One region of the Pseudomonas sp. nanlin1 genome, then DNA from elsewhere that is predicted to be linked to it. Evidence: predicted binding sites of a transcription regulator. Region 1 holds the regulator's gene; each other region holds the start of a gene.
What was found. Region 1 encodes sigma-54, which starts transcription at its own class of promoters, with help from an activator protein. Its sites were predicted from a motif close to ANTGGCATNNANNTTGCTNT; they were not measured.
Positions count from the first base shown of each region.

Region 2: the regulator sigma-54 is predicted to act here: its motif matches at 1,441-1,460, upstream of QCL65_RS08845 (flagellar basal body rod protein FlgF).
Region 3: the regulator sigma-54 is predicted to act here: its motif matches at 1,771-1,790, upstream of QCL65_RS08010 (circularly permuted type 2 ATP-grasp protein).
Region 4: the regulator sigma-54 is predicted to act here: its motif matches at 1,876-1,895, upstream of glnK (P-II family nitrogen regulator).

Region 1 is NZ_CP124218.1:4,562,805-4,566,455, forward strand. Features, by position in the region: gene lptB (LPS export ABC transporter ATP-binding protein) at 1-626, shown strand, start outside; gene QCL65_RS21080 (RNA polymerase factor sigma-54) at 799-2,292, shown strand; gene hpf (ribosome hibernation-promoting factor, HPF/YfiA family) at 2,392-2,700, shown strand; gene ptsN (PTS IIA-like nitrogen regulatory protein PtsN) at 2,710-3,174, shown strand; gene rapZ (RNase adapter RapZ) at 3,177-3,651, shown strand, end outside.
Region 2 is NZ_CP124218.1:1,875,745-1,879,395, forward strand. Features, by position in the region: gene flgE (flagellar hook protein FlgE) at 1-1,264, shown strand, start outside; gene QCL65_RS08845 (flagellar basal body rod protein FlgF) at 1,513-2,253, shown strand; gene flgG (flagellar basal-body rod protein FlgG) at 2,312-3,097, shown strand; gene flgH (flagellar basal body L-ring protein FlgH) at 3,165-3,651, shown strand, end outside.
Region 3 is NZ_CP124218.1:1,707,638-1,711,288, forward strand. Features, by position in the region: gene QCL65_RS07995 (LTA synthase family protein) at 1-491, shown strand, start outside; gene QCL65_RS08000 (hypothetical protein) at 629-865, shown strand; gene QCL65_RS08005 (ribonuclease E inhibitor RraB) at 1,072-1,413, shown strand; gene QCL65_RS08010 (circularly permuted type 2 ATP-grasp protein) at 1,823-3,232, shown strand; gene QCL65_RS08015 (alpha-E domain-containing protein) at 3,246-3,651, shown strand, end outside.
Region 4 is NZ_CP124218.1:5,312,622-5,316,272, reverse strand. Features, by position in the region: gene QCL65_RS24540 (alkaline phosphatase family protein) at 1-361, opposite strand, end outside; gene QCL65_RS24535 (LysR substrate-binding domain-containing protein) at 425-1,348, opposite strand; gene QCL65_RS24530 (accessory factor UbiK family protein) at 1,424-1,684, opposite strand; gene glnK (P-II family nitrogen regulator) at 2,101-2,439, shown strand; gene QCL65_RS24520 (ammonium transporter) at 2,473-3,651, shown strand, end outside.

The sequences.
Region 1 (3,651 bases):
TGCTCGGCCCTAACGGCGCTGGCAAAACCACCTGTTTCTATATGATCGTTGGCCTGGTACAGGCCGACCAAGGTCGCGTACTGATCGACGACCTCGACGTCAGCCATCAGCCCATGCATGGCCGCGCACGCTCGGGTATCGGCTACCTGCCCCAGGAAGCCTCGATCTTTCGCAAGCTGTCGGTGGCCGACAACATCATGGCGATTCTTGAAACGCGCAAAGAACTCGACAGCGCTGCGCGTCGCCAAGAGCTCGAAAGCCTGCTACAGGAATTCCATATCACCCATATTCGTGACAACCTCGGCATGAGCCTGTCCGGGGGTGAGCGCCGCCGTGTGGAAATCGCCCGGGCTTTGGCCACCGCGCCCAAGTTCATCCTGCTCGATGAGCCGTTTGCCGGTGTCGACCCTATCTCGGTGGGCGATATCAAGCAGATTATCCAGCACCTTAAAAGCAAGGGCATTGGGGTTCTGATCACCGACCACAACGTTCGCGAAACCCTTGATATCTGTGAAACCGCCTACATCGTCAACGACGGCCAGCTGATCGCTGAAGGTGATTCCCAGGCGATTCTGGCCAACGAACTGGTGAAGGAAGTCTATCTGGGCCACGAGTTCCGGCTCTAGACTTGGCTGTCACTGGTCACCAATGATCGCGTTTTGGCATTAATTGAGCTTACGCCCTAGGCAAACACGGGGTGTTCAGGCATATAATTTGCTTACGACATAAAACTGGGCACCCCGGTGCCCTGTAGTGGATGGCGCGTTGCGCCGGCGAATAAGGTGTTAAGCCCCTGCCATGAAACCATCGCTCGTCCTACGAATGGGCCAGCAACTGACGATGACACCGCAGTTGCAACAGGCTATCCGGCTTCTCCAGCTTTCGACCCTTGACCTCCAACAGGAGATTCAGGAAGCGCTGGAGTCCAATCCAATGCTCGAACGCCAGGAAGAAGGCGATGATTTCGACAACAGTGACCCGCTTGCCGATCACGTCGAACAGAAAGTCACCCCAGAGGTGCAGGAGCCGAGCTTCCAGGAAAGTGCGCCGACCGTAGACAACCTGGAAGAAGGCGACTGGAGCGAACGCATCCCCAATGACCTGCCGGTCGATACCGCCTGGGAAGACGTTTACCAGACCAGCGCCAGTAGCCTGCCGAGCAACGACGACGATGAATGGGACTTCACCACCCGCACCTCGGTTGGCGAGAGCTTGCAGAGCCATCTGCTGTGGCAGCTGAACCTGGCCCCGATGTCCGATACCGACCGGTTGATCGCGGTGACGCTGATCGACTGCATTAACAACCAAGGCTATCTCGACGAGACGCTGGAAGAGGTGTGCGGGTCGTTCGACCCCGAACTGGACATCGAACTGGATGAAGTCGAGGCCGTACTTCACCGTATTCAACAATTCGAGCCTGCGGGCATTGGCGCGCGCAGCCTAAGCGAGTGCCTGCTGCTGCAATTGCGCCAACTGCCCGCCAATACCCGCTGGCTGGCCGAAGCCCAACGTCTGGTCCGCGACTTTATCGACATGTTGGGCAGCCGCGATTACAGCCAGTTGATGCGGCGCATGAAGCTCAAAGAAGACGAGCTGCGCCAGGTGATCGAGCTGGTGCAGAGCCTCAACCCACGCCCAGGCTCGCAAATTGAGTCTAGCGAGCCGGAATACGTAGTCCCTGACGTCATCGTGCGCAAAGACAACGAACGCTGGCTGGTGGAGCTCAATCAGGAGTCAGTACCGCGCCTACGGGTGAACCCGCAATATGCCGGTTTCGTACGGCGTGCGGACACCAGTGCCGACAACACCTTCATGCGTAATCAGTTGCAGGAGGCCCGTTGGTTCATCAAGAGCCTACAGAGCCGCAACGAAACCCTCATGAAGGTGGCGAGCCAGATCGTCGAGCACCAGCGTGGTTTCCTCGACTACGGCGATGAGGCCATGAAGCCACTGGTACTGCACGACATCGCCGAAGCGGTTGGCATGCACGAATCGACTATTTCCCGGGTCACTACCCAGAAATACATGCATACCCCACGGGGTATCTACGAACTGAAATACTTTTTCTCCAGCCACGTGAGCACCTCTGAAGGCGGTGAATGCTCGTCCACCGCCATTCGCGCAATCATCAAGAAACTGGTCGCTGCGGAAAATCAGAAAAAGCCGTTGAGTGACAGCAAGATCGCTGGTTTACTGGAAGCACAAGGCATTCAGGTGGCCCGTCGCACTGTTGCCAAGTACCGCGAGTCATTGGGCATCGCACCGTCCAGTGAGCGCAAGCGTCTAATGTAGTAAGTGCACCTAGGCCGGCCACCTGACGATGTGCCACAGCGTTCCAGCGGCAAACATCAACGTTTGCCTCTTTATGCACTGGCAATAAGGAGAAGCGGTATGCAAGTCAACATCAGTGGGCACCAACTGGATGTGACCGGCCCGATGCGCGACTACGTGAGCGAAAAACTCGCCCGGCTCGAACGCCATTTCGACAAGATCACCAATGTGCAAGTCATTATGGAGGTCGAGAAGCTCAAGCAAAAAATCGAAGCCACCCTGCATATTCCTGGTGGTGAAGTGGTCGCCAACGCAGAGCATGACGACATGTATGCCGCCATCGACCTCCTCACCGACAAGCTAGACCGCCAACTCAAGAAACATAAGGAAAAACAGCAAAGCCTGCTGCAAGGTGCGGCGGCCCGCTGATACTCCCCCATGATCCGACTTGAAACTATCCTGACCCCCGGCCGTTCCCTGGTGAACGTGCCGGGCGGCAGTAAAAAACGTGTACTCGAACAAATTGGCAACCTGATCGGCGAACAAGTGCCCGACATGGAAGCGCAAGAAGTGTTCGAAAGCCTGGTCGCTCGCGAAAAACTCGGCTCCACGGGCTTTGGCAATGGCATAGCCATTCCACACTGCCGCCTGAAGGGTTGTCACACCCCTATCAGCGCCCTGCTTCACCTGAAATCCCCGGTTGACTTCGACGCCATCGACGGCGAGCCGGTCGACCTGTTATTCGTGCTATTGGTGCCTGAAGCGGCCACCGATGCTCACCTCGAACTGCTCCGGCAGATCGCTGAAATGCTGGATAAGAAAGACATCCGAGAAAAACTACGTTCAGCCGAAAGCAACGAAGCCCTGTATAAAGTTGTATTGGACTTCCAGAACGGTTCCTAACCATGCGTTTAATTGTCGTCAGCGGCCGCTCAGGCTCAGGAAAGAGTACTGCCCTCGCGGTGTTGGAGGACAACGGCTTCTATTGCATCGATAACCTGCCTGCCGGCCTATTGCCAGAGCTGGCTGAACGCTCGCTTATCCATACCGAGCTGTCGCAGCCTTTGGTGGCGGTGTCCATCGATGCACGTAACTTGCCAAGCCATCTTTCGCGCTTTCCGCAGCTGCTTGAAGAGGTGCGGGCAAAGCACATTCAGTGCGATGTGCTTTACCTCGATGCCGACGAAGAAACCCTGCTCAAGCGCTTCTCCGAGACGCGCCGACGCCACCCCTTGAGCAGTGCCAACCGCTCGCTGGCTGAGGCGATCCGTGATGAGACCACGTTACTAGGGCCCATCATTGACCTGGCCGATCTGAAGATCGACACCACCAACTTGAATCTTTACCAACTGCGCGATTCGATCAAATTGCGCCTGTTGA
Region 2 (3,651 bases), 2.7 Mb from region 1:
TACCGGCAACAACATCGCTAACGTTGCCACCACCGGTTTTAAATCGTCGCGCGCCGAATTCGCCGACCAGTACGCGGCGTCGATTCGCGGCACTTCTGGTAAAACCTCTGTGGGCAGCGGCGTGACTACGGCCGCCGTTTCCCAGCAGTTCACCCAGGGTAATATCACCTCGACTGGGCAGAGCCTGGACCTGGCAATCAACGGCAACGGCTTTTTCGTCTTGAGCGACAACGGTTCGAAGGTGTACACCCGTTCCGGCGCGTTCTACAGCGACAAGTCCGGCAACATCGTCGACGTCAGCGGCAACAACCTGCAGGGCTATTCCGCTGACACCGATGGCAAGTTGCAGACCGGTGTGCTCAGCAACTTGAAGATCGACACCTCGAACCTGGCGCCCAAAGCGACCTCGAGCATCTCCGAGACCGTCAACCTGAACTCCAGCGCGACCACGCCGTCGGTGACCACGTTCGATCCGGCCAACTCGGCCAGCTATAACTACACCTTCAACACCGATACCTACGACAGCCAGGGCAACCTCCACGCGCTGAACCAGTACTTCGTCAAAAACGATACTGACAACACCTGGACCATGTATTCCACCATCGACGGTGTTACACCTAACGACCCTGGCGCAGTTCCTGTGGTGCCGCTGGTCAATACCCTGAGCTTCAACTCAGACGGTACCTTGAAAGATATCACCGTACCGACCGGCTCCACGGGTTGGACGGTAAAGACTGACGGCACCCTGGCGCTGACCGACTGGGTTCCTGCCGCCAAGGCCGCCGACGGCACCTGGGCTGGCAACGGTGCGGCGCCTAGCGCTACCGGAATCACCCTGGACCTGCTCAGCACCACCCAGTACAACGCAGCGTCCGCGACCACTTCCAAGGACCAGAACGGCTATGCAACCGGCGAGTTGACCGGCCTGAGCGTCGATGGCTCGGGTAACCTGTTCGCCAACTTCACCAACGGCCAGGACAAAGTCATTGGCCAAGTGGTCATGGCCAACTTCGCCAATACCCAAGGCCTGACGCCGATTGGCGGCACCAACTGGAAAGAGTCGTTCGCCTCCGGTGTTGCGATTATTGGCGAGCCTGACACGGGCACCTTGGGCGACATCAAGTCCTCGTCCCTGGAAGATTCCAACGTCGACCTGACGGCTGAGCTGGTCAATTTGATCAAGGCGCAGAGCAACTATCAGGCGAACGCGAAGACCATCTCCACGGAAAGCACCATCATGCAGACCATCATCCAGATGACCTGATGCGCGTACGTCACTAAGAAAAGCCCCGACCTGGTTCGGGGCTTTTTGTTGACGGTTGCCGCGCGATTGCCGCATGCGGCCAGTTGGCGCCGTATTTCCGTCTCGACATATTTTGACGCCTAACACTACAAACCTCACAGCCCAGTAAATTCGGGAGCTGGAGAGAATATTTACAGGTTGGCCCGCTAATTGCTCTAGTCCATTCAGAACCTTTCCAAGCGGCATTCGCCCGTCAGAGGAGTCAATCTGTGGACAAGATGCTTTACGTGGCAATGACCGGTGCCAGCCAGAACGCACTGGCACAAAAGGCCCATGCCAACAACCTGGCCAACCTGACCACCAGCGGCTTTCAGCGCGACCTGGAACAGGCGCGTTCGATGCCCGTCTTCGGCGACAGCTTCCCATCGCGTGCCTACGCCATGACGGAAAAGCCGGCCACCGATTTCAGCGCCGGCGCCCTGATGGAAACCGGTCGCGACTTGGACGTCGCCGTCGATGGCGATGGCTGGATTGCCGTACAAGCCCCTGACGGTAGCGAAGCCTATACCCGTACCAGCAGCATGAACGTCGATGCCCTGGGTGTATTGCGCACCGGCAATGGTTTGCCGGTGATGGGTAACGGTGGCCCGATTGCCGTGCCGCCCGAGCAGAAAATCGAAGTCGGTATGGATGGCACCATCAGCGTTCGCGGCATGGGTCAGAACCCCTCGGCGCTTGCTCAGGTGGACCGCATCAAGCTGGTCAAACCCGACCTCAGCACCATGGTCAAGGGCACTGACGGCATGATCCACACCAAGAGCGGCCAACCCGCGGCAGTAGACGGCAACGTGCGGATGGTCTCGGGTTTTCTGGAGGCCAGCAACGTCAATGCCGTGGAAGAAATGACTTCGGTACTGGCTTTGTCCAAGCAATTCGAACTGCACATCAAGATGATGGGCACCGCCAAGGAAGACGACGAGGCGATGGCCCGGGTCTTGCAAGTTAGCTAATTAACAGCCTAATTATCAGCCGCTCGCGCCGTAGAACAGGCGCACGAGGAGATACACCATGCTTCCAGCTCTTTGGGTCGCCAAGACGGGCCTGTCCGCACAGGACACCAACCTGACCACCATTTCCAACAACTTGGCCAACGTTTCCACCACCGGTTTCAAGCGCGATCGGGCTGAGTTCCAGGACCTGCTGTACCAGATCAAACGCCAGCCTGGCGCCCAGTCGACCCAAGACAGCGAGCTGCCGTCGGGCCTGCAAGTGGGTACCGGTGTGCGTATCGTCGGCACCCAGAAGAACTTCACCGCCGGTAGCCTGCAGACCACCGACCAGCCGCTCGACCTGGCGGTGAACGGCCGTGGTTTCTTTCAGGTGATGCAGCCTGACGGTACGGTTTCCTACACCCGTGACGGTACTTTCCACCTGAACGCTGACGGCCAGATCGTCACCGCCAGTGGCTTGGCGCTGGAGCCTGCGATTATCGTCCCGGCCGATGCCCAGACCTTCACTGTCGGCACCGACGGTACGGTGTCCATCACCACCGCCGGTAACCCGGCGTCGACTGTGATCGGCAACCTGCAAACCGCTGACTTCATCAACCCGGCCGGCCTGCAGGCCATGGGCGGCAACCTGTTCCTGGAAACCGCTTCCAGCGGCGCGCCGCAAGTCGGCACCCCGGGCTTGAATGGTTTCGGCACGACGCTGCAGAACACCCTGGAAAACTCCAACGTGAGCACCGTGGAAGAGCTGGTCAACATGATCACCACGCAACGGGCTTACGAGATGAACTCCAAGGTGATCTCCACCGCCGACCAGATGCTCTCGTTTGTTACGCAGAACCTGTAACTCAGCCAACGTAGTTAACCAGCAACCTGTGCGCCGCCAGCGCCGGCTACACCGTGAGGTCCGTGTCATGACTCGTCTGTTGAATGTTCTTGCCTTGAGTGGGCTCACCTTGTTGGCCGGTTGCATGGGCCCACCGCCCAAGCCTAACGATCCGTACTACGCGCCGGTGCTGCCGCGCACGCCGCTGCCGGCTGCCGCTAATAACGGCTCGATCTACCAGGCCGGGTTCGAGCAGAACATGTACGGCGACCGTAAAGCGTTCCGGGTCGGCGACATCATTACCGTGACCCTTAACGAAAGAATGGCGGCGAGCAAAAGCGCTAACTCCAAGGTGGGCAAGGACAGCTCCAACAGCATTGGTCTGACTTCGCTGTTCGGCGCGGTTCCTAACACCAACAACCCATTGGGCGACGGCGACTTGACGCTCAATGCTGGTTACAGCGGCACCCGTTCGACCAATGGCACTGCGGCTGCAGCGCAGGCTAACAGCCTGACCGGTTCGGTCACCGTGACCGTGGCCGATGTGCTGCCCAACGGCATCCTGGCGGTTCGTG
Region 3 (3,651 bases), 2.5 Mb from region 1:
TGGTAGTCGGTGACCACGGTTTTGGCAACAACCAGCAGATCACTGAAATGGACCTGGGCCGGTTCAATGTCCCATTGTTGCTGATCGCCCCTGGCATCCAAGACAAGTTCGGCGAGCGCAACCACACCGTAGGCACTCAGATCGACATCGTGCCGACCGTCATGGGCCGTTTGGGCGGGGAGATCACCCACCAATGCTGGGGCCGTGACCTGCTCAACTTGCCTGAAGGCGATAAAGGCTTCGGCATGATTAAGCCATCCGGTAGCGAACAGATTGTCGGTTTGCTCAGCGGGGACAAATTGCTGGTGGAGTCGGCGGAAATGGAGCCCCGGCTCTATCGTTTCCAGATGGGCCGTGACGCCAAGGGCGAGGTCATTCCCGACACCGGTGAAGTAGCCGGCATGCGGCAGAAACTCGACTCCTTCATCCAGACCGCCACCAAGAGTCTGCTGGACAACACGTCCGGGGCGACGGTCAGCAAGCAGGAGTAAGCCAGAGCTGATCACATAGGGGCCCTTCCGGGCCTCTTCTCGTTTTACCAAGATGAACGATGGCGCAGGGCATGGGTCAAGTTATAAGAGTTGTTTCGCGCAGTCACCGGCCTGTTTTGCTGAGGAGATGCACCGTAATGAAAGAGTGGGAAATCCAGTACCTGGACAAGGACGGCGACATTGAGCGGATGACGTTCGAGTGGCCTAACCAACCCAGCATTGAAGAGGCAGCCGATAAAGTGCGCAAGCTGCTTTTTCCGGTGGCCGCTGAGCTGGACGTGGCCGACTATCAGGGCAAATCCGACGCACCAACGGCCAAGTCGCTGCAAGAACAAAATGCTGTGCATATCATCAAGATCAATGAAGTCCCTTAAACATTTTCCATGATCTAAGCCTTGGCACCTGCCAAAGCTTCGCGTTACTCTGCGGTCGAGGCCTTCGGGCCTTACCTGTTGCAACACCGCTCGATTCCTCGTCTATGGGCGCGCTCAGCGTCTATCAGTTGCTCTTTCCATTGGCATAGGGAGGTCCTGGAAGTACTGAAAGTCTATCCATCATTGTTGATTGAGGAGGACGATTCATGAGCACAGCCTACCAAGAAGACATCAGCAGCAACGTGTTGCGCCGTATGAAAGAAGGCGGCTTCGATTTTGCCCGCATCCACCCCATTGAGTTTTATGCCGTGTTCCCAGACGAGGACCGCGCGCGTACGGCTGCCGGTAAGTTCAAGGGGGAATCGCTGAATGCGCAAGTCAGCGAGCGCGATGACGGCGCATGGCACCTGGAACTGAGCAAGGTGATGTATGCAACTTATGGGGGCATTGGCGATTTCGAACAAGACTTCGAGGCCGTGATTGAACCTTTAGGGGGCGAAATCGAAGGCTGGGGCGTCAAGCATGAGGTCAGAAGGCCTCAGGCTTGAGAGTAGGCCATGGGCGGGCTAACCCGCCCTTGGTTGTTGTATGGTCAGCGGCCGTCTACTCACGAGGTACTGGCAAAAAAAAGCCACCTTGAGCACAGGTGGCGGAAAGGGAAGTCTTGATAAATTTGGCCTGACGTAACCTTGTCTGACAGGCTTTTAGTCCAGCGATGAGCTAATTGTGAATAAAGTCTTGCAGCCAGTGAAATCAAGTCTGTCTATGCTGGTCATAGCCATAAGCCGCTCTTTGACCGCTTCGCAATGAAGCGTGGGTAATTAAGCGTAGGCCCTGGTCGCACACTATTGGTGCGCTGCGTGTATTTAGCATCTGCAACCTATTGAATTACAACAATTTATGCCGATGGCACGGGCCTTGCGAAGGTTCCAGGGTTCGGGTGACAAGGAGTACGGCATGGTCCGCAATTTTTATGATGAGATGTACGATGCCGGCGGCGTGGTTCGCCCGCATTACCGAGAGTTCGCCCGATGGTTGGCCGACACCCCTGACGAGCTGTTGGCCCAGCGCCGGCGTGAGGCGGATCTCCTATTTCACCGCGCCGGCATCACGTTCACCCTTTATGGTGACGAGCAGGGCACCGAGCGGCTGATTCCGTTCGACACCATTCCGCGCAGTATTCCTGCCAGCGAATGGCGTGTCGTCGAGCGTGGGTGCATACAGCGGGTTAAAGCGCTGAACATGTTTCTCGCCGACCTTTACCACGATCAGCGAATCATCAAAGCGGGCATCATTCCTGCCGAGCAAGTCCTGGCCAACGAGCAGTATCAGCTGGCGATGCAGGGCCTTGACCTGCACCGTGAGATCTACTCGCACATTTCCGGTGTCGACCTGGTGCGTGATGGCGACGGCACCTACTACGTGCTCGAAGACAACCTGCGCACCCCGAGCGGCGTGAGCTATATGCTCGAAGACCGCAAGATGATGATGCGCCTGTTTCCCGAGCTGTTCGCCGCGCAACGCATCGCGCCCATCGACCACTACCCGAATCTACTCCTCGATACCCTCAAGAGCTCCAGCCCACTGGACAACCCCAGCGTGGTGGTCCTTACCCCCGGTCGCTTCAATAGTGCGTTCTTCGAGCACGCGTTCCTGGCGCGGGAAATGGGCGTCGAGCTAGTAGAGGGGGCCGACCTGTTCATCCGCGATGACCGGGTGTTCATGCGCACCACCGACGGCCCCAAGGCGGTGGATGTGATCTATCGCCGGCTGGACGATGCCTTCCTTGACCCTCTGGCGTTCAACCCGGAGTCGATGCTGGGGGTGCCGGGGCTGCTCTCGGCCTATCGTTCCGGGAACGTAGTTCTGGCTAACGCTATCGGCACCGGCGTGGCGGATGACAAGTCCGTCTACCCCTTTGTCACGGACATGATCCGCTTTTACCTGGACGAAGAGCCCATTCTGAAAAACGTGCCCACCTGGCAGTGTCGAAACCCGAGTGAGCTGTCCCATGTACTGGCCAACCTGCCTGACTTGGTGGTCAAAGAAACTCAAGGCTCGGGCGGCTACGGCATGCTGGTGGGCCCGGCGGCCAGCGCGGCCGAGATCGAAAACTTTCGCGCGCGCATCAAGGCGCGTCCCCATGCTTATATCGCGCAGCCGACCCTGTCGCTATCGACCTGCCCGACATTCGTTGAAAACGGTATTGCCCCTCGGCACATCGACTTGCGGCCGTTCGTCCTGTCTGGGCGCGAAACTCGCGTGGTCCCTGGAGGCCTAACCCGCGTCGCCTTGCGTGAGGGCTCCCTGGTGGTCAACTCCTCCCAGGGCGGTGGTACCAAAGACACCTGGGTCGTCGAGGATTGAAGGATGCCTGCCAATGTTAAGTAGAACTGCCTCGGATCTTTACTGGATGTCGCGTTACCTGGAGCGAGCGGAGAACCTCGCCCGTATGCTGGACGTGAGCTACTCGTTGTCCTTGATGCCCCAAGACGGTCGAGGTGACGGGCTGGATGAAATTTCCATGCCGTTGCTGATCACCGGCACTCTGGAAGACTACGTCGAACGCCACGGCGAGCTGCACGCAGAGCGGCTGTTGCACTTTTTTGCCCTCGATGCGGCCAACCCGGCCAGTATCTACAGCTGCCTGGGGGCGGCACGCGCCAGCGCCCACGCAGTGCGCGGGCGGATTACCGCCGACATGTGGGAAAACATCAACGCCACCTGGCTGGAGATCCGTGGGATCGCCGCCCAGGGGGTGACACGCTACGGCATGAGCCGGTTCT
Region 4 (3,651 bases), 750 kb from region 1:
GTGCACCGTCATACAGCAAGTGAGGGGCCCACTGGGCGATGCCTTGCTGGCCTGGGCCGGGCTCATCGATTAGCAGGTCGTAACCGATGGACTGGTCGAAGGGCAGGGGAGCGCCCAATTTGACATCGACCAGGTGCACGAACGCGTGCACACCAATGGCAACCACCTGGCAATGTTCCTCATTGAGCGCGAAGGTCGCCACCTGTGCCCCGGGGCTATGCAACTGCAATTGCAGGCTCAAGCGCCTCGATGCCACCAGCCAGAGCACCACCCGTTGGGGTTCAAGGCGCCGTAGCAGTGGGCCCACCAGTACGGCGGGCAAGGGCGAGTGTAGAGCGGTGGCAGGGGCAAACGCAGACATCAGGACTTCGGGCTCTGAGCATATCGAGGGCCGAAAGGATACCCCAGGCGGTAGGCGTTGTGTTTACAAGGGCACGGGCGGTGGCAGGTCACCCATAAAGGCCTCCAGCCGCGCGCGTAACCAGCGTTCGGCGGGGTCGGTGTCCATGATGCTCAGCCAGACCATGGACAGGTCGAGGCTGGGGGTATCGAATGGCAGCGGTTCAGCGAACAGATTGCCGGCGGCGGCCATGGCGTCGGCGGTGTAATCGGGCAGGCCGGCGAGCAGGTCAGTGCCCGCCAGTAGCGCGGGCAGCGAGCTGAATTGCGGGACCGACAGCACCACATGGCGCGAGCGCCCGATTTCGTGCAGCCACTCATCGGCGATGCCACTGGTGTTGGCCGTGTGTGACACCAGCACATGGGGGCGTGCGCAGTATTCGTCGAGGGTCAGCGGGGTTGCGGACTTGTCGGCGCGCAGTACCCGTGGCCGCATGCGTCGCAGCAACTTGCGCTTGGCATTGGCGGGTAGCCCGCGGGTCTGGCTGATGCCTACGGTGATATCACCGGATGCAAGCAGATCGGGAATACGCCAGTAGTCCACATGCTGCACCACGAACACCACCTTGGGCGCTTCCAGGCGCAACGCTCGCAGCAAGGGCGGCAGCAAGCCAAATTCGACGTCATCGGAGAGCCCGATGCGAAAGGTCATATTACTGCTAGCCGGGTCGAAGTCGTGGCTCAGGCTCAGAGCAATGGACATGGCATCCAGCGCCGGCGAAAGGTGCTTGATGAGCTCTTCGGCGCGGGCGGTAGGCTCCATGCGGTGGCCCACGCGGATGAACAGCGGGTCGTTGAATAAAGTACGCAGGCGGTTGAGCGCAGAGCTGACGGTGGGTTGGCCGAGAAAAAGCTTCTCGGCGACGCGGGTAACGTTGCGCTCCTGCATCAGGGTCTCGAAAACCACCATCAGGTTTATATCGGCCTTGCGCAGTTCATTGCGGTTCATCGACACCGATCCATCAGATACGTCGATGGAGTTTAAGGAGGGCTTGCAGCGGCGTCCAGCGGCTTGCGCGGTACGTTATGGTGCAGGTGCAGCGAGCTTGGCTTCGAGTGCTGCGACCTGGGCTTCCAGGCTCTCCAATCGCGCACGGGTGCGCGCCAATACGACCATCTGGCTGTCGAATTCTTCTCGGCTGACCAGTTCGAGCTTGCTGAAGCCGCTTTGCAGCAGGGCTTTGAACTGGCTTTCGAGTTCGGCACGGGGCTGCGTGGTGTCACCGCTGAACAGACGCGAAGCTTGGTCGCTCAGGGCGTCGAGAAAGGCTTTGGGCGCTAGCATGGGCGGGCTCCTGAATTGAAGGTGGGCAGTGTAGCACGCCAGGGCCCGGGCTCGATGGCGCCCAAGCGTTGCACGGTTTTTGTGCGCGCTAGGCCGGGCGTTCGCACCGATTGGGTGCGCGACATTTCTGCGGCTGGTTGTTTCCTGATCAAAGGCCGGGTTTATCCCCTTTAATTTGATGATTGGGGCGACATGGCAAGCTTTCTGCTTATTGGCAATTGACCCACGCACTGAAGCAGTCGCTGTGACGAATGCCGTGCAGAGCTCCGCGGGAAGTGTTTTCGTCAGGAGCGGTTTTCTGGTGTCGGTCAACGGATGCCATGATCGACGATGCGTTACAAAGCCAGACACTGCGCTTAGACTTGAGTCGGGTTTGTTTTCCTGGGGCAAGTCCACCAAATTCGGGAGAAAGTTTCATGAAGCTAGTCACTGCCATCATCAAGCCGTTCAAATTGGATGACGTGCGCGAGTCGCTGTCCGAGATCGGCGTGCAGGGCATCACCGTTACTGAAGTGAAAGGCTTCGGCCGGCAAAAAGGTCACACCGAGCTGTACCGTGGCGCCGAGTACGTGGTCGATTTCTTGCCCAAGGTGAAGATCGATGTCGCCATTGACGACAAAGACCTGGACCGGGTTATCGAAGCGATCACCAAGGCCGCCAACACCGGCAAAATCGGTGATGGGAAGATTTTCGTGGTCAATCTGGAACAGGCGATTCGTATCCGTACCGGCGAAACCGATACCGACGCGATCTAACCTTCCATACTCAAAGCCCCAGGAGAAAACAATATGACTCTGCGTCAATTCGCAGGGCTAGGAGCCCTGTTGTCCCTCGCTTTGCCAGGCCTGGCCATGGCAGAGGAGGCGGCAGCCCCCGTCCTCAACTCCGGCGACACCGCCTGGATGCTCACCGCTACCGCACTCGTGCTGTTCATGACGATCCCCGGCCTCGCTTTGTTTTACGGCGGCATGGTGCGTTCCAAGAACATCCTGTCGGTGATGATGCAGTGTTTCGCGATCACCGGCCTGATCTCCATCCTGTGGATGGTGTACGGCTACAGCCTGGCGTTCGATACCACGGGTATGGAACAAGGCGTGGTTAACTTCAATTCCTTCGTGGGCGGCTTGTCCAAAGCCTTCCTGAGCGGTGTCACCCCCGCCAGCCTGACCTCCGCCACGGCGCTGTTCCCGGAAGCGGTGTTCATCACCTTCCAGATGACCTTCGCCATCATCACGCCTGCCCTGATCGTCGGTGCCTTCGCTGAGCGCATGAAGTTCTCCGCGATGCTGGTGTTCATGGGTGTGTGGTTCACCCTGGTATATGCGCCGATCGCTCACATGGTGTGGTCGGGCAATGGTGGCCTGATGTGGGACTGGGGCGTACTGGACTTCGCGGGCGGCACCGTGGTGCACATCAACGCCGGTATTGCTGGCCTGGTGGCGTGCATCGTGCTCGGCAAGCGTAAAGGCTTCCCGACCACCCCGATGGCGCCGCACAACCTGGGCTACACCCTAATCGGCGCGGCCATGCTGTGGGTAGGCTGGTTCGGCTTCAACGCCGGCTCCGCCGCAGCGGCCAATGGCACTGCCGGTATGGCGATGTTGGTCACCCAGATCGCTACCGCAGCTGCGGCCTTGGGCTGGATGTTCGCTGAGTGGCTGACCCACGGTAAGCCCAGCGCCCTGGGTATCGCTTCGGGTGTGGTTGCAGGCTTGGTGGCAGTCACACCAGCGGCCGGTACCGTCGGCCCGATGGGCTCGCTGATCATTGGCCTGGCGGCCGGTGTGATCTGCTTCTTCTGCGCCACCAGCCTGAAGCGCAAGCTGGGCTACGACGACTCCCTGGACGCTTTCGGCGTGCACGGGATCGGTGGCATTGTCGGTGCGATACTCACCGGTGTTTTCGCAGCCCCAGCATTGGGCGGCTTCGGCACCGTGACCGACATCCCGGCGCAGGTCTGGATTCAG